Regions from separate parts of the Prevotella sp. lc2012 genome, predicted to be linked through region 2. Evidence: riboswitches for the same ligand, from Rfam matches in the RefSeq annotation. Region 2 holds a riboswitch; each other region holds the start of a gene.

Region 1 (6,067 bases), 210 kb from region 2:
TGGACGGAGTATATCCCCATCAAGGAACTGGCCGAGTATCAGGTGCTGCCACGTATGGCAGCCCTGGCGGAAGTGCAATGGCTGGATCCCGCGAAGAAAGACTACCAGCAGTTCCTCCCGCGTCTCGACAGACTGGTACAGCTCTATCGCAAATACGGCCTTACCTATGGCTTGCATGTATGGCCCGAGCTATACAAACAAAACAGAGAAGTTTTTTAAATACCAAAGCACTATATATATGAACTTAAACCTCACTTCTCAGATTAAGATGCCCGACCACAAGCTGCGCCGCCAGGTTATCGAACTGTGCCAGAAAGTCGGGAAGCCTTTACTCAAGCTGTCCACAAAAGATTATGTGGACAATGGTCTGGGTCAGCTCGTCAAAGAGTTTGACGGTCAGGCCGGTCTGGTAAACATCGAGGTGTTCAACGAACTGCAGCACACCATCACCGGCTGGCCCGGTGGAAAGCCCGACGTCGACGACACCTACCGTCCGGAGCGCGCCACGCCCTACCCCAAGCGTGTCATCGTCTTCTCCCCACACCCCGATGATGATGTCATCTCCATGGGTGGCACCATCCGTCGACTGATGCAGCAGGGACATGACGTGCACATCGCCTACGAGACATCCGGCAATATCGCCGTCGGCGACGAGGAGGTGACACGCTTCATGCATTTCATCAACGGTTTCAACAAGATCTTCGCCAACGGCTCCGACGAGGTAATCAAGTACAGCTACCAGTCGGTGAAGGCCTTCCTGAAACAGAAGAAAGAAGGTGATCTCGACAATGAGACGGTGCTGCGCCTGAAAGGCCTCATCCGTCGTGGCGAGGCCCGACTGGCCTGTGGCTACAACGGCATCAACAGCGATCACATCCACTTCCTCGACCTGCCCTTCTACGAGAGCGGCAAGATCGAAAAGCTGCCGATGTCGGAGAACGATGTGCTACCGATCCAGCAACTCATCGCGGAGGTGAAGCCTCATCAGATCTACGTGGCTGCCGACCTGGCCGATCCTCATGGCACCCACAAGAAATGTACCGACGCCGTTCTGGCTGCTATCGACGAGGAGAAGAAAGCGGGTGCAGAGTGGCTGAAGGACTGCCGTGTATGGATGTACCGCGGTGCCTGGGCAGAATGGGATGTGGCCGACATTGAGATGTGCGTGCCGATGAGTCCGGAGGAACTACGTGAGAAGCGTAATGCCATCCTGCGCCATCAGAGTCAGATGGAGAGTGCCCCGTTCATGGGTAATGACGAGCGATTGTTCTGGCAGCGCGCCGAGGATCGCAACCGCGACACGGCGAAGCGCTATGATGATCTCGGTCTGGCATGTTACGAGGCCATGGAGGCCTTCGTGGAATACCATATCGTCTGAATACCCCCTCTCATGAGTAGATAGATAACCATGGCTAACCACAGGCCATGGTTTTTTAGTATGCCGGCCGTCAGCCCGTAGATGACGAAGAACAATAGGGCCGATACCAACGACGATACCAGCATCCCTCTGGTGGCTGTCATCCCGATGAACAGCCCATCCCAGATGAAGGCCGCCGCTCCGGCAGTTGGTATAAGCCAGACCCACCACAGATAGTCGTACGAGGTTGCCAGCACCTGTGGCTCGTCGGTCAGGATACCCACGATCGCTTGTCCTCCCACCACATACAACAAGGTAAAGAACACGGTCATCAGCACAGCCCAGCCAAACAGGTGGCGGACCGTCTCACGGAACACCAGTTTGTTGCCTGCCCCGTAATAACGGCCTCCCAGCGCTTCTCCGGCATAGGCAAAGCCGTCCATGAAATAAGAGAAGAACAGGTAGAGCTGCATCATTACCGTATTGACCGAAAGAATCACTGCCCCATGACGGGCACCAGCGGATGTAAAGAAGAGGTTCACCAGAACCAGGCACAGTGTACGGAGGAAGATGTCACGGTTGACATGGAAGAAACGGCTCATCGCCGTGCGGACGAACGCGCCTTGCAGAACCAGATAACAGCGCAGACGACCGTAGTAACGGAAGAACAGACCTACCGCCATGAGGAAGCCCGCATACTGTGCGATGACCGTTCCAAGGGCCACTCCCTCGATCTTCATGCCGAATCCATAAACCAACAGCAGACTCACCAGGATGTTGATCACGTTCTGAGTGATGGAGATCAGCATGGGAATACGGGTGTTCTGCATGCCGATATACCAACCCGACAGACTGAACAGTCCCAGAGAGGCCGGAGCGCCCCAGACCACAATGTAGAAATAGGTGGTGGCCGATGGCTGCACGTCGGCTGTCGGACCGATCAACCAGAACATCATGAGCCGCAGTGGCACCTGGAGGACCAACAGGACAAAGGCAATACCCAAGGCGATGGCCATCGAGCGTAACAGTAAACGTCCAACCTCCGGGAGGTCACGCCGACCCAAGGCCTGTGCTGTCAGTCCACTCGAGCCCATCCGCAGGAAACCGAAAAGCCAGTAGACCAGGTTGAAGATCATCGAGCCGACCGCCACCGCCCCGATATAGACGGCACTACCCATGTGTCCCACGATGGCCACATCGATCATCCCGAGCAAGGGCACGGTGATATTCGATATGATCGATGGCAAGGCGATCTGCAAGATCTGTCGGTCTCTCTGATTCATTCGTATGCAAAATTACGAAATATCGCACTCCCACCGCACATTTTGCAAGAAAAAGTGCATTTTTTCTCGTTTTTCTTGTTGAATTAGACAATTTTATCTATCTTTGCACCCGACAGCCCGAAAAGCTGTCCCATCAGGGTTTGCTTAACCGCAATTAATTGGGAACGTGAGTGAGAATCTCCGACTGTCCCGCAGCTGTGAGCTCCCGTATGGCTCTGAAGTGAGAAAAGCCATTGCCCATCAGGGCGAGAAGGTACTTCAGGGTGGAGCGAAGTCAGAAGACCAGCCTTGAATGGAAGAAGCCGACAATCCTCGATGTAAGGATGAGAGGCAAAACGAATGCCTTTGTTGGGAAAAGTCAGTAATAGTTCTGGAGTTCGTGTGGACTCTTTGTAACGTTACATACGTGTATTATTATATAGGTTTGTGAAAGAGACCCAGCCGCGAGGCCCGGTCTCTTTTGATGTTTCTGTATTGCCTTACACGACACGGATGTATCATTTTAATACGTGAAATGACCGCATGACACTTTGAGCATGTCTAATCATACATTCCAGCCATCCTACTCCAACGTTTTCCGCTATCTTTGCAGTATTATTATCTTCACTAATCAATTAACATATGAACTGGAAAAAAAGACATTATCTACTACTGGGTCTGGTCTTCATGACCATCGGAGCATGGGCACAGACAGAAGAGTTATGGGTACAGAATGGGGAGCGTAACATCTATGGTGTGCTGAACCATCAGAAAGAGACAGGTAAAAAACAGCCATTGGCTATCATCGTGCACGGCTTTAACGGTTCACACGATTGGGGTCGCAACTACTTCGACACATTCAGCTCAATGGGTTATATGTGTTACACGTTTGACTTCCCCTGCGGATCGGCAAACAACAGGAGCGACAGCAACACGATGAACATGTCGATCATCGACGAGAAGCACGATCTGGAGGCCATCGTGAACTATTTCAAGAAGCGCCCGGATGTGGATGCCAGCAGGATCGTACTCGTGGGCGAGAGTCAGGGCGGACTGGTGGCGGCCCTCACTGCCGCTGAGATGCCAGAAGATATCAGTCAACTGGTGCTCGTCTTCCCCGCCATTGCCCTAGGCGACAATCACGACACCCGTCCTATAGAAAATATGCCGGACACCACCCGTATCTGGGATGTGCCTTTGGGTAAGCGCTACTTTATGGAACTGCGCGACATACACTCCTTTGATGTGATAGGACGCTACGAGAAGCCCGTCCTAATCATCCAGGGTGACAACGACAATGTGGTACCGCTCTTCAGCACACAAAGAGCCGCGAGGAGATATAAGGATGTCCGTATGCACATCATCCACGGCGCCGGCCACGGCTTCAATGCCAAGGAGTTTGAGGAGTCGCTTCAGCCAATCAAGAACTTTATCAAACACGATTAATTATCTGATTGCGGCAGATGCCATTATCAAAAGAGACCCAGCCTTATAGCTGGGTCTCTTTTGATATTCTATGATGAGCGACAAACAGCTATCATTCTTCACTTTTCTTTTTCGCTTTTACGAGGAAACGCCATGAGAGGGAAAGCATGTAGTACTGCGGGATACAGTTCCGCCAGGTCTCGGTTTTCCCCTGTGCGTTCATGATTAACTGTGTATTGGAGAACTGATGCAGGATATCGAATCCCTGTAGTCGCACAAAGAGTTTTCCTTTGCAAATAGCCTTACTAATCTGGGCATTCCACACCCAGTCGGTGGTGTTCATCTCCGTCTGATGATAGCCCCGACGAGCAAACATCGTAATGTCTGATGTGAGCTGTGCGCCCCACGGTAACTTCACCTGCGCATTAGCCCCCAGGCTGTAGTCGCCAGCCCGGATATGAGTGAAACCACTCCGTTTGCTATCAATGAGATAGTAATCGGCACCACCATGAAGCGTCAGCTCCAGGTCGTCGTTGGCACGATAGTTGAGCTTCAGCTCGTCGCCGATCTTCCAGTTGTTGACAATGCTGCGCACACTCTCCGCATATCCCTCAACACTGGCCATATCTACACAATGGTTATAGTTCACCGTCGATCTGTTCTCAAGGGAGAGCTTCTTATCCTTATCCAAAGGACCATAGATGCTCCAGCCACCATTCAGGTCCCAGTTGCCATTCACGCTGACCGGCCTCATCGTAGAGATACCCGACGACTTATTGAACGAGAGACTATAAGCGACGCTATGATCCGTCTGATGGTAGTTGGCCCACAGACTGAAGTTCAGTTTCTGATTTCTATGGGTTGAGAGGTTCAGATCCACATAGTAACGATGGAGATTCTTCAGATCCGGATTTCCCAAGAAGACAGATAGCGGGTTACTATCGTCGCGATAGTCGATCATCGACGTCAGGTCGGGGAAGTCGGACTTGATGCCAGCCGACAACATATACCCGATCTTTCCACTATGCGAGCGAAGACTGATATCCGGCTCGACGAAAGCCTTACTATGCGGCAGATGATAATGATCTGTACGCGTATAATGAAGGTGAGCATTCACCATCCTGACAGGCATATTAAGCAAGAACTCTCCGTTGATGGCTTTCAGCTGAAAGAGGAAGAAATGCAAGTTGAAGAGATGCTCGTTACGGTATTCGTGGTAGCGATAGCTGTTTCCCCTGTCGATGACCTGAGCGAGAGCCTCTCTGGTTGACGGAAGAACATCAAACCGACTGCTGTCTCTGCCGATGATCTTATCCAAACGATACAGGTCATTATAATGCTTGTTGTAAGTATAACGATATTTATATTGGGGCTGAATGGAGACACTGCGTATCTGCCAGTTATAGCTGAGTCCACCGGCAAGGCTTATCTCTTGCTGTGGCTTATGAAGATAACTATTCCGATAATCCATAGGCCTTCCTTCCCGGAAGAATCTTGCCTGATCGCGCGAGAATGTCTTCTGCTGGCGCCGGTTATAACCAAAGGAGGCTTCCACCCTGAACATGTCTGTCACAAAGGTACGGAAGCCGGTCTCCGTCCCGATGCTTACATTCAAGTCATTGCCGTGATGACTATTGTCGGATATCATCTGGTTGATTTCAGCCATAATATCGGATACCGTCTCTGCAGAATACCCCATACCCTGTGTCCGGGCATAGGAGAGATTGACATGATTGATAGATGTATACTTTTTGTCCTTGGTAGTATGATAGACGAAGTTATTGCTGAGACGATCTGTGCCACTGGTATTTTTCGACTGTCGAAGAAGATACGAATCATCGCCCTGAAGGTATGTCTGTGTCTCCTGCCTGGTCTCATTGTCGGCACCGACATGAGAGAACGTCAGCTCGTTGGTAACCCACTTATCATATCCATCAAGATAGTTGACATATGCCAGACCAGCGGTTTTTGTTGCCAACAGTCCGTCGGGTACGTCCTGCGGTCTCCATTCACCGCTGAGTTC
Region 2 (6,067 bases):
TATAATGGGTTGATATAAGCACGTTGCGGGACGGGGGTTCGATCCTCTACAGCGGTAGTATATAGGTGGTATATATTTTCATAATACATTTTGCCCTATCGTCTTGCAGCGTGTTTTTTTCTTGCCGATAGATCATGGATGGAAGATAGTAGGACGGCAAAAGTGTTTGGATAAAAAACACAACATCTGCAAAATTTCGCAAATAATGCGAAACAAATGTTGTTTATACCGTATCATGTATTAATTTTGCAGACAACAATCGCAGGATGATATGATAAAGAGGATTTGTTTTATAGCACTGATCCTGTGCTGGGGGCTGACGGCCTCAGCACAGGTAAAGGTGAGGGGTAAGGTATCGAACAGCTACGGACAGGGTATCGAATATGTGAGCATACGGGTGGACAGTCTGTATGCGGTATCTGATGCAGAGGGGAACTTCGAGTTGGAGGTGCCGAAAGGGCATACCGATCAGATGGTCGTCCATCATATCAGCTATCGTACCAAGCAGATTCCTTTTGAGAGCTATAAGACAGGTCAGTTGGATATCCAGTTAGAAGAGGATGTCTACGAACTGTCGGACGTTGTCATCTCCAACAAGAAACTCAAGGAGAAGGCTGTCTCGCACAAAGGGATGAAGATGCCTGGCGACGTGTCGTTTCGCAATACGAAATACGCGACTCATGACCTCGGCCCGATCATTAAGAATAAGAGGGATTATCTGATTAAGAGTTTTAACTTTAGGGTTGAGGAATGTACCTATACTCGGTGTGTGCTGCGAATCATCGTCTACGAGGTAAAAGGCAAGGAGTTTTCCCCCGTTCAGCACAAACCCATATACTTGAATTTCTCAGACAAGCAACAGTTTACCGAGCAAACGGTTGATGTGCAGGAAGAGATCATCCTGAAAAAAGGCCATACCTACTATATTGGTGTGGCGGTGGTTGACTCCAACGGAAAGGGAATCATCAATTTCCCAGCCTATCTTCGAAGCGGATATATCAGGAATCTGAACACAAAGAAGATCAAAAAGCTACCCGCAACGCTCGGCATCTCGATGAAGGGTTTGAGGTGGTAGACCTTGATGATGGGGGATTAGTGGACGGTCATCTTTGAGAAGAGGTTCAGCACCACGACGCCGGCAATGATCAGGGTGAGACCAACGATGGCTCCCCAGTCGGGCGTCTGCTTGAAGGCGAAGATGCCTATCAGGGTGACAAGGACAATGCCTAAGGCCGACCAGATGGCGTATGCCACGCCGATGGGTATCGTCTTCAGGCACATGCTGAGACAGTATAACGACACGAGGTAACAGGCCAGGGAGGCCACGGTGGGCAGAGGACGGGTGAAGCCTTCTGCCATCTTTAACAGCGAGGTTGCGCCTGTCTCGAAGACGATGGCAAGCAGCAGATAGATAAAATGATTCATAACATGGGCAAAGGTACGACTTTTCCGCTAAACCATCAACATTTCTTGCTAAAATCGACAAGTTTTCGTACCTTTGTGGGCAAATGAGTAAGAGACTGATGACGGAAGCGCGTTTCAGGGCGCTGGTGGAGCAGGCCGTGGAAATGGCGGAGGCGACACGGATAGAACAGGCGCAGCGTTTGTTCGCTGAGGCGGGGGTGGTGTTGGCTGAGGCGGCGTGTGCCGAGGCGCAGCGACAGGCCCTGGCACAGTGGCTCGCTGAGCGGAAGCGGCACCTGAACGGGATGTACTGCACGACGGGCTATGCCGAGCGGTGGCAGGAGCAGCGTGTGGACTACCAGGTGCCGGAGGCGTTTGCAAAGGTGGCCGAGGGGTGCTATCCGATCGTTAGGTTCGCTGAGACGGGGGCGATCGTCTATCCGTTCCGTCGGCGTAGGCGGGCGGCGGACGAGGCTGCGCTGGGACTTCTGAAGCGGTTACGGGCTTGGTTGCCCGAGACGATCGGGGTGTTCGCGGATGTGTGTCTGAACATCTCCGTACAGCAGCCGCCTGTGGAGATGGACCTCGCCTTGGTGGCGGATGACGGCGGCGTACGGATCGACATCGAGATCGACGAGCCTTATACGGCGGAGACGCGCAGGGTGATACATGCCATCGGCTGTGGCGACGACTACCGCGACGGGGTGTTGAACCGTCATGGATGGACGGTCGTCAGACTGGCGGAGCGGCAGGTGGCGGAACAGCCTGAGGCGTGTGCCGCCTATCTGGTGCAGTTGGTGAGGGCGCTGGTGCCTGAGGTGGCGGCCGTTGAGGCGGTGGCCGCAGAGGGGCTGTCGCCCGTGAGGCGGTGGACGGACAACGAGGCGCTGAAGATGGCGGCCAGAGGGGAGGGGCATGGTGAACCGCCGCGACTGGTGCCGACGGTCGTGCCTCAGAACAGTCAGGAGCGTTACGGCTGTCAGCTGGTGGCGCGGCTGCCACGGACGACGGAGATGCAGGAGAAGATGGGCGCTTTCACGGAGGCGGGGCGCTACGACCAGGACCGTTATATCGACTTCATGGCCGACGAGCATGTCTATACCTACGACGGCCGAGAACGGCTGTTGCCCGTGAGCAGTCTGATCGCTTATTTCTTCGAGACGTTCGACGCGCTGCAGACGGCGCAGATGCAGTGGCAGCGCTACGGGGCGGACGTGGAGGAGATGCTCGACAGGTGGGACCGCTGTCGGCGGATGGCCAGTGAGGTGGGCACGTTCATGCACCTGCAGACGGAGCGTTACTTCCGCGACGGGGTGTTCGACACTGTTTACTCCTTTGTCGACGGGGAGGCGACGGTGCCTGTCAGCATCGAGCGGGAGAAGGCGCATTTCCTGCGTTTCGTCGAGGAGCATCGTATCCGTCCCTATCGCCAGGAATGGCCGATCTACGACCTGGACCTGAACATCGCGGGGACGGTTGACATGATCTGTCGTGAGGACGACGGCTCGTTCACCATCTACGACTGGAAGCGGAGCGGGAAGGTGGTCGACGCGGCGGGGGTCCCGCTGACGGAGGGCTTCAACGGGAAGACGGGCTTCAACGGTATCAGTCTGCCTGACACGCCTTTCTATCACTACTGCATCCAACAGAACCTGTATCGCTATATGCTCCAGAGGGATTACGGCATCCGTGTGGGGGGGATGAACCTGGTGGTGCTCTGTCCCGACTATCCGACCTACTACAGGGTGGAGGTGCCAGTGATGGATGAGGTCGTGGAGCAGATCATGGCGGCCTGTCATCAGCATGATCTCGGCCACAGACTGCTGCGATAGGTCGTTTTTTTCCCAATATATTTCCTACTTTCAAGGTTTTTATTTATTTTTGCAAACGAATCGGTTCACCCTTTGGGTGATGAAAAGGGAATCGGGTGAGAATCCCGGACAGTCCCGCTGCTGTAAACCGTCTTTATCGGCACAGACAAATGTCACTGAGATTTTTGGGAAGACGTCTGATGCCGGATGGTGAAGTCAGAAGACCTGCCGATGGAAAGCCTCTCGCTCCGCTTCTGGGGTTAGGCGGGGTGGGAACACAAAAAGTGGAAGTGAAGAGCGAACCGTGTCGCCTGATGCAAAGGGCATCGCTACTACTACTGTCTTGTTTCTTATGTCTTCATACGACAGCACAGGGCAAGTTGGATTCCGTACAGCACATACGGGAGATCGTCGTCGTGTCCCGTCCTGCCATGCGTGAGGTGGTGCCCAGTCAGAAGCTGAAGGGGGAGCAGCTGGAGAAGCTGAACACCCATTCCGTGGCCGACGCGCTGCGCTATTTCTCGGGCATCCAACTGAAGGACTATGGGGGTGTGGGCGGCATCAAGACGGTGAACATCCGTTCGATGGGTACCCATCACTTAGGTATCTCCTACGACGGGGTGGCACTGGGGAATGCACAGAACGGACAGATAGACCTCGGGCAGTTCTCGCTCGACAACGTGGAGGAGGTGACGCTCTACAACGGTCAGAAGAGTGCGATATTCCAGCCCGCCAGCGACTTCGGTCATGCGGGCTCTGTCTATATCCGTACGAAGGCGCCCGACTTCGCCTCGCATCATGAGCAAGGGGCCGCGCGCCACTACAGACTGCGGATGAAGGCGCAGTATGGGTCGAGCGATATGTTCCGCTTCTCGACCCTATGGGAGCAGCGGCTGTCGGAGCGGGTCAGCTCGTCGCTGAGCACAGGCTTCCTGACGGCCAGCGGAAAGTATAAGTTCCGTTATGAGCGCCGCTACCCCGATGGGACGACGGCATGGGACACCACGGCCATCCGACAGAACGGCGATATCCATGCCGAGCGGGTCGAGGGTAACCTCTACGGGCGCCTCTATCAGGGCGGTTGGCAGGTGAAGGGCTATCTCTATCATTCGGCCAGAGGCATCCCTGGGGCCATCGTGAACAACGTGTGGCGGCGCGGGGAGCGGCAGCAGGATCTGAACACGTTCGTGCAGGCGGCCTTCGACAAGAACGTGGGCGAGGGGTTCAGCACTCGGTGGCTGGCGAAGTATGCCTACTACAACACGCATTATGTGAACAAGGACACCACACAGTTGCCCGTGGACAACCGCTATCGGCAGCAGGAGCTGTATCTCTCGACGGCCAACGTGCTGGAGCTGTTGCCCAACTGGAGTGCCTCGCTGAGCTATGACTTCAAGTGGAACAAGCTGAATGCCGACATCTATAACTTCGCCTATCCGACCAGGAGGTCTCATCTGGTGAGTCTGGCTACGGCGATCGACTACAGGCATCTGAAGGCACAGGCTTCGGTGCTGGCTTCATTCGTCAACGACAGGACGCATCGGCGGGGTGCCTTTGCAGGGATGGACGCCAGTCGCTCGCTGTCGAAGCTCACGCCGGCCGTCTTCGTCAACGTCTATCCTTTCCGTGGTAACTTCTTCTCGATGCGGGCGTATGTGAAGAAGAGCTTCCGTATGCCGACATTCAACGACCTCTACTATACCGACATGGGTAACGCCAACCTGACGCCGGAGAGTGCCCTGCAGTATGATGCGGGCTTCGTGCTCAACAAGCATTTCATGGAGGGCATCGTGCGTCACGCGCAGATGCACTTCGACGTGTATTACAATACGGTGCACGACAAGATCGTGGCCTACCCCAAGGGACAGCAGTTCCGATGGACGATGCTGAACCTCGGTAGGGTGCATATCAAGGGTGTCGACGTGGAGGCCGAGGCTGACTTCCAGGTGGGACGGGAGCTGGTGGCGACGGCACGGGCTCAATACACCTACCAGGATGCTCGCGACGTGACGGACCCTGCCACGTCTTACTACCGCGACCAGATTCCTTATATCCCCTGGCATTCGGGCTCGGCCATCGTGGGACTCTCTTACCGTAACTGGGACGTCAACTACTCGTTCATCTATGCGGGGGAGCGCTACGACAGTCAGGAGAATATTCTCTATAACCATATGGAGCCGTGGTACACGAGCGACCTGAGCATCGCCTGCCGATTCCATTGGCAGAAGGTGTTGTGGAAGGCTCATCTGGATGTGAACAATGTGCTGGGACAGGATTATGAGGTGATCGTGAACTACCCCATGCCTGGCAGGAACTATACGATAACCCTGAGTGTGGAGATATGAGACGACTGATACCATATATCTGTATGCTGCTGATGCTCGTCGCCTGTCGCGACGACGTGATGGTGGTGCCGTTCGAGGATATCAATACGGGAGGACAGGCTGTCAAGGGTGAGATCGTGGGGATGTACCTGCTCAACGAGGGGAACATGGGATCGAACAAGGCGACGCTCGACTACCTGGATCTGTCGGGCAACGACGAGACGGTGCACTACCTGCGTAACATCTATGCCTCGCGCAACCCGACGACGGTGATGGCGCTGGGCGACGTGGGGAATGATATCCAGATCTATGGGTCGCGGCTGTGGCTCGTCGTCAACTGCTCGAACAAGGTGGAGGTGGCACGGGCCACTGACGCGGTGCGCATCGGCAAGGTGGACATACCCAACTGCCGCTATGTGTCCTTCCATGGGGGCTATGCGTATGTCAGCTCGTATGTGGGCACACAGTATGCCTCGAGCAACAGTCCGTTGGGCAGCGTCTATCAGGTGGACACGCTCACGCTGCAGA
Region 3 (6,067 bases), 370 kb from region 2:
GGTCGTATCAAGAGTGCCTTGGGCATCGGTGCTCTCCTGACGGAGGGCATCGGCGACACCATCCGTGTCAGTCTCTCTGAGGAGCCGGAGTGCGAGATCCCCGTGGCCCGTAAGCTGGTCGACATGATCGAGGCGTGTGCCGCCCTGCGTGAGCAGGCAGAGGCCTCCATCAACGATAACACCATCGTCCTTGATGTCGATGCGCCCGACTGGGAGACCCTGCAGCTGAAGGCCGCCATGGCGGTGGGTGCCCTGCTCATCGACCGTAAGGCTATGAAGATCGTGATCCGTTCGCCTCGCTATGCTTCTTCCCAGTTGGAAGCCCTGGGCGATGCGTTATTGCAGGCCGCCCGTATCAAGTTCACGAAGACGGAATATATCTCCTGTCCTGGCTGTGGACGTACGCTCTACAACCTGCAGGAGACGATTGCCAAGATCAAGGCAGCCACAAAGGACTGTGTGGGACTGAAGATCGGTATCATGGGCTGTATCGTCAATGGGCCTGGTGAGATGGCCGATGCCGACTATGGTTATGTCGGTGCCGGACGCGGTAAGATCTCCCTCTACCGTGCCAAGGAGTGTGTCGAGAAGAATATCCCCGAGGAGGAGGCCGTCGAGAAACTCCTCGAACTTATCCGTAACGATCGGAAATAGATGCCCTAGCGCCTGCCACTGCGGTGGGCGTCGCCGGCCTTCCTACTGGTACCCTGTGGCTGGGTCGGCACGCTGATGGTCTGTTGACGGGCACCCCTGATGGCCTGACTCTTCTTCTTGTCGGGCTGTGGCCATCTGGAGCCGGCCTGCGGCAGTTGGCGTGCGTTGCGGTTGGGGTCGTTCGAGTAGGTGCGCCCTTGATAGGGACTGTAATGGTACTGACGGTTGCCGCCCTTGTAGGTGTCGTAGACACGTGGCGCGTTCCTGTAGAACCTGTTTTTCGGGTAGTGTCTGTATATGACAAAGGTGAACGACTTCGACTGCCAGCCGATGGGCCGGTAGAAGTATTCCGTGATGAGGAACCGCTGATACTGGTAGCTCGAGAGCACGAATTTCAGTTCGTTGTTACGACGCGTCCAGTAGAATCCGTACAGATCGCTCTCGAAGTTGAGGCTGATCATGTAGTCGAGGTTAATCTCATAAACCGCATTGTACTGGTCGTCGGTCAGATCGAGCTCATAGCCCATCTTGTCGGTCAGGTACAGCGCATGGCTGCGTGCCTTGGAGAAACTCATCGCTTGGGCGGAGACGGCTATCGCCATCATCGCCACCAAAGTAATCATCAGTCTTTTCATGATCATCGTTTTTTAGTCGCTTTTTCATCGGCAAATATACGATTTAGTCGATAAAAAAGAAAAAATAATCGACGAACAGGCCGATTATGCGTTTTTTCTCGTATGAAGCCAATACGGTCTTTGTCGGTGATCGGGGAGTTGGTCGTGGACGGTCATGCCGTCAGGCATGCTTGTTCTTATAGACAATCAGCAGCGTGACACCGATGAAGGTCAGCAGGAATTCTATAGCGACGATAATAACATAACCCATAGTGCGAAGTTTTTTTGGTTTCTTATTCTACTGCAAAGATAGATGATTATCCGACGTGGGAGACGCTTCGGTTATTAGTTGTTCCGAACGAGACTATCGGAAAAAGCAATAACCGCCTTTTTTCTGTGGGGATATTTTTGTTTGTTTGTTGAAAATGTGTATCTTTGCACCTGTGATACAGAGATGTGTCGCCCGTGAAGGTGCACTTAGCTGTGCTTAATTGGGAATGTGAGTGAGAATCTCCGACTGTCCCGCAGCAGTAAACTCCATTATGGCTCTCAGGCAGAAAAGCCATTGCCCGTTTGGGCGAGAAGGCGCTTGGGAGTGGAGGAAAGTCTGAAGACCAGCCTTTGTACGGAATGATGCCTGATGCTCTCGATGTAAGGGCAGAGGGAAAGAGTATGACAGAAAGTGAATCGTGAGTTATGGAACTGCGACAACTGAGGTATTTCCTCAGGCTATCCGAGACGCTCAATTTCTCGGTGGCCTCGAAAGAACTGTTTATCACCCAGAGCACGCTCTCGCAACAGATCCTGAATCTGGAGCGTGAGCTGGACCAGCAACTGTTTATCCGCAACAGTCATGAGGTGCTGCTCACCGAGGCGGGCAGGATGCTCCTGCCGCTGGCCCGTGAGAGTGTGTATAAGGTGGACAACTGTTTCCTGAGGATGCAGGAGCTGAAGAACATGCTGACGGGCGAGCTGAATATCGGCGTCACCTATTCGTTCAGCAGCATGATCTCGGAGACGATGATCGACTTCCTGAAGAAATACCCCAAGGTGAAGCTCAATGTGTTCTATGCGTCGATGACAGACCTGATAGAGCGACTGCAGCGCCATGAGCTCGACTTCGTGGTGGCCTTCAAGCCGACGGAGCACAACGAGCATATCGAGAGCCGACTGTTGTTCGACAACCGCCTGGCGGCGATCGTCAATGAGCACCATCCGCTGGCGGCCAAACAGGAGGTGACCCTCGACGAGCTGGAGCGCTACTGCTTCGCCCTGCCTGCCAAGGGACTGCAGGCCCGCCATGCCTTCGATCAGGTGCTTCTGCATACAGACCACCATTATAATGTCAAGGCAGAGATCAACAACGTGTCGCTGCTCTTGAAGCTGGTCCGTCAGACGAAGTTCGTCACGGTGCTCGCCGAGGCGACCATCATCGACGAGACGGGCCTTCGTGCCGTCCCAATCAACGTGCCGTCGTCCAGGATGGAGGGCTGTATCCATGTGCTCCGCGACGGTTATATGAAAAACTCCACACGAGCTTTCATCCAGATGCTTGAACAGTGTACAGAGGTTCTTAAGAACAGGCTGTATTAAGAAAGAGTAGCGCCATTTTCTCTCTCTCTCTCGTGCGCTACTCTTTTTCCATTCCTTAGATTGTCAGGAAAAACTGCCTAAAAAAACGTTCGTCTGAAGTTGCGAACTAGAAAAACCGAGGGGCTCTTTAGTCCCCTTCTTGCCCTGTTTAGGTGCACTTTTCCCCTGTTCGGTGGAGAGAAGGGGCCTACTTTGGGTGGGGGTGCCTTCTAACAGTTAAAGAGATGGTCTCCACGACCGAAAGGAATGGCACTTACGAGTGAAAGGGATAATCTCTTATAGGGTATAGAGATAATCCCTTTCACTCGTAAACCCTATCTCCACGACTCATAGGCCCTATCTCTTTGAGGGAAAAAACCTACCCCTTTCTTGTGCGGATGTAATCGTTTTATTATCAGTCAATTACAAAAACGGTCCAAAACTCACGCCTACGCCCCATATTCCCATGTTCCTGCCCACCACGCGAGTTATGCGCGCCCATTTGTAAAGATATATCACCACAGACTCTTCGAAAGTCCCTTCGACAAGCTCAGGGACCGTAGATCGTGAGCGGTCCCCGAGCACCCCACCGCGGTCCCTGAGCCTACAATCCCCCAGCGGTCCCTGAGCCTGTCGAAGGGACACCCTACAATTTACCCCACAGATTTGGCCGTTTCAAACAAATTGCCTATATTTGCCCTCGATATCAACCGTAAAGATAAGTTATGCAGAAAGTTTATATATCATTATTTATCGTAGTGTTATTCTCGTGTTGCTCAAAAGGATATGATAGAGTAAAATTGATAGCTGGCGATAGCTGCCAGTATTGGTATTATGCGAATTCAGATCCTGATATCAAGACAAAATTCTACATATACTTTGATCGTAAGGGGAAAAACTATACTCTCGAAGAAAGATATGCCGACAAGAAATGCTATCTCCATGACGGTGGGGATGTGGAATATATTCCGACATGGTCTTTGGTGAATGATTCTGTAATTGAGTTGGGTGGACTCAATCGTCATTTGACAGTTGTGAATGACACTTTCCTGATCATAACAACTGATGAATTTCATTGGGTAGACACGCTATACAAGGTAACGGATCCTCATTTGCTAAAGAAACTACAAGAGGTTCGAATTCCGTGAAAGTAAAATAATCGACCATTTGTCTCGTCGCCCCCGCCCTTACGTACAGTTACAGGGGAAAACATATTGCCTATATTTGCCATCGCTAATCAACTATAAATCGCTTGGGATAGCGGATAAACGATCCTTGTGTGAAGAATGAATAAATCCGCAGCCCTGCCATGAGCAAGGCTGCGGATAATCTTTGTAGAGGACTTTTATGTGGTCGCTTCATGACTGCGATGAAGACCGGTGGTGCCGGTCTGTCAGTCGGTCACGGTAGAGAGGAAGAGCTCGTGGATGCGGGTGTCGTCGTCGAGCTCGGGATGGAAGGCGGTGACGAGCTGCCGACCTTGGCGGGCGGCGACGATATGACCGTCGACCTGGGCGAGCACCTCGCACTCGGGCGATAGGACCTGGTTGATGTAAGGGGCGCGGATGAAGGTCATGGGCACATCATCGCCGATACCTGCTACAGGAGCAGTGGCGTGAAAGCTACCGAGCTGGCGACCGTAGGCGTTGCGCTGCACGTCGATGGCCATCGTATCCAGATGCATCGGCGAGAGGAGGATCAGGCCTGCGCAAGTGCCGAAGACTGGCAGACCTGCGAGGATGTCTTTGCGGATAGGCTCGAACAGACCGAGCTCGTGCAGAAGCTTGGACTGGGTGGTCGACTCGCCTCCAGGGATGATCAGTCCGTCTTTCGGCTGTTGCCAGTCGGCGAGCTGCCGTACCTCGAAGGTGTCGACGCCTAAACGATGGAGCATCTGCTCGTGTTCGGCAAATGCTCCTTGTAATGCTAGAACGGCTATTCTCATCGTATTACTTTCCTCGTTCTGCCATCAGCAGTTCAATCTCCTGCTCATTGATTCCCACCATGGCCTCACCGAGGTCTTCGGAGAGCTCTGCCAGCATCTTGGCATCCTGATAGTTGGTGACGGCCTTGACGATGGCGGCAGCACGCTTGGCAGGATTACCGCTCTTGAAGATGCCGCTACCGACGAACACGCCCTCGGCGCCGAGCTGCATCATCAGGGCTGCGTCGGCAGGGGTGGCCACACCACCAGCAGCGAAGTTCACGACGGGCAGCTTCCCGTTTTCATGCACATACCGTACCAGTTCATATGGAGCCTGTAACTGCTTGGCGGCCTCATAGAGCTCATCCTCGCTCATCGAGACGAGACGACGGATCTCGCTCTGCATCAGACGCATATGGCTCACTGCCTGCACCACGTCGCCAGTGCCAGGCTCTCCCTTTGTGCGGATCATTGTGGCACCCTCGGCGATGCGGCGAAGGGCCTCGCCCAGGTTCTTGGCGCCACAGACGAAGGGTACGTCAAACTTTGTCTTGTCGATATGGTAGATATTGTCGGCGGGTGAGAGTACTTCGCTCTCGTCGATATAGTCGATCTCGATGGCTTGGAGAATCTGTGCCTCGGCGATGTGACCGATACGGCACTTGGCCATCACGGGAATGCTCACGGCCTCCTGGATGCCGCGTATCATCTTCGGATCACTCATCCTGGATACGCCTCCAGCGGCGCGGATATCGGCAGGGATACGCTCTAGGGCCATCACGGCACAGGCACCTGCGGCCTCGGCAATCTTAGCCTGCTCGGGGGTTGTCACGTCCATGATCACACCGCCCTTCAGCATCTGGGCCAGTTCACGGTTGAGTTTTGCTCTCTGTTTTGAATCTTGTTTTTTCTGTTCCATTTTTTCTTTGTTCTTATTTCTGTTTCCTGAATGCTGTCGGACTGATACCTTTCTGCTTCTTGAAGAACTTGGTGAAGTGGGCCTGCGAGGAGAAACCGAAAAGATAGGCGGTCTCCTGTACCGTGTGGTCTGTTGACTTCAACTGTCGTTCAATTTCATGCGTCAGGTAATCATCGATGATGGTCTTCGGCGCCTTGCCCGAGATGCGGCGTGTCACCTGTGCCAGATAACGGCTGCTGACATTTAGAAGGTCGGCATAGAAACGGACGTCGCTGGCCTCGCGGTGGTGCTCGGTCACGGCATCGAGGAACTCGTTGTAGAGCTCACTGCTACGCCCCTGTAAGTCGGCGGCTCTGGCCACTTGGGTGTTGATGTACGCCTTAG

Evidence for each region. Region 2 has a riboswitch for cobalamin ahead of BLU99_RS05675 (TonB-dependent receptor). Riboswitches for the same ligand answer to the same signal wherever they lie in the genome.
Region 1: linked by a shared signal. The riboswitch ahead of BLU99_RS06535 (alpha/beta hydrolase family protein) and the one ahead of BLU99_RS05675 (TonB-dependent receptor) in region 2 are both predicted to bind cobalamin.
Region 3: linked by a shared signal. The riboswitch ahead of BLU99_RS04420 (LysR family transcriptional regulator) and the one ahead of BLU99_RS05675 (TonB-dependent receptor) in region 2 are both predicted to bind cobalamin.

Annotation. Positions count from the first base shown of each region.
Region 1 is NZ_FNUF01000002.1:626,414-632,480, reverse strand. Features, by position in the region: gene BLU99_RS06550 (beta-N-acetylhexosaminidase) at 1-219, shown strand, start outside; partial or broken gene BLU99_RS06545 (PIG-L family deacetylase) at 302-1,378, shown strand; gene BLU99_RS06540 (MATE family efflux transporter) at 1,336-2,640, opposite strand; cobalamin riboswitch at 2,760-2,946, shown strand; gene BLU99_RS06535 (alpha/beta hydrolase family protein) at 3,262-4,065, shown strand; gene BLU99_RS06530 (porin family protein) at 4,157-6,067, opposite strand, start outside.
Region 2 is NZ_FNUF01000002.1:418,045-424,111, reverse strand. Features, by position in the region: gene BLU99_RS05690 (carboxypeptidase-like regulatory domain-containing protein) at 272-1,075, shown strand; gene BLU99_RS05685 (DMT family transporter) at 1,093-1,425, opposite strand; gene BLU99_RS05680 (hypothetical protein) at 1,710-3,236, shown strand; cobalamin riboswitch at 3,281-3,463, shown strand; gene BLU99_RS05675 (TonB-dependent receptor) at 3,530-5,560, shown strand; gene BLU99_RS05670 (YncE family protein) at 5,557-6,067, shown strand, end outside.
Region 3 is NZ_FNUF01000002.1:49,081-55,147, reverse strand. Features, by position in the region: gene ispG ((E)-4-hydroxy-3-methylbut-2-enyl-diphosphate synthase) at 1-654, shown strand, start outside; gene BLU99_RS04425 (hypothetical protein) at 660-1,289, opposite strand; cobalamin riboswitch at 1,721-1,906, shown strand; gene BLU99_RS04420 (LysR family transcriptional regulator) at 1,965-2,861, shown strand; gene pdxT (pyridoxal 5'-phosphate synthase glutaminase subunit PdxT) at 4,234-4,785, opposite strand; gene pdxS (pyridoxal 5'-phosphate synthase lyase subunit PdxS) at 4,790-5,683, opposite strand; gene BLU99_RS04400 (bifunctional hydroxymethylpyrimidine kinase/phosphomethylpyrimidine kinase) at 5,697-6,067, opposite strand, start outside.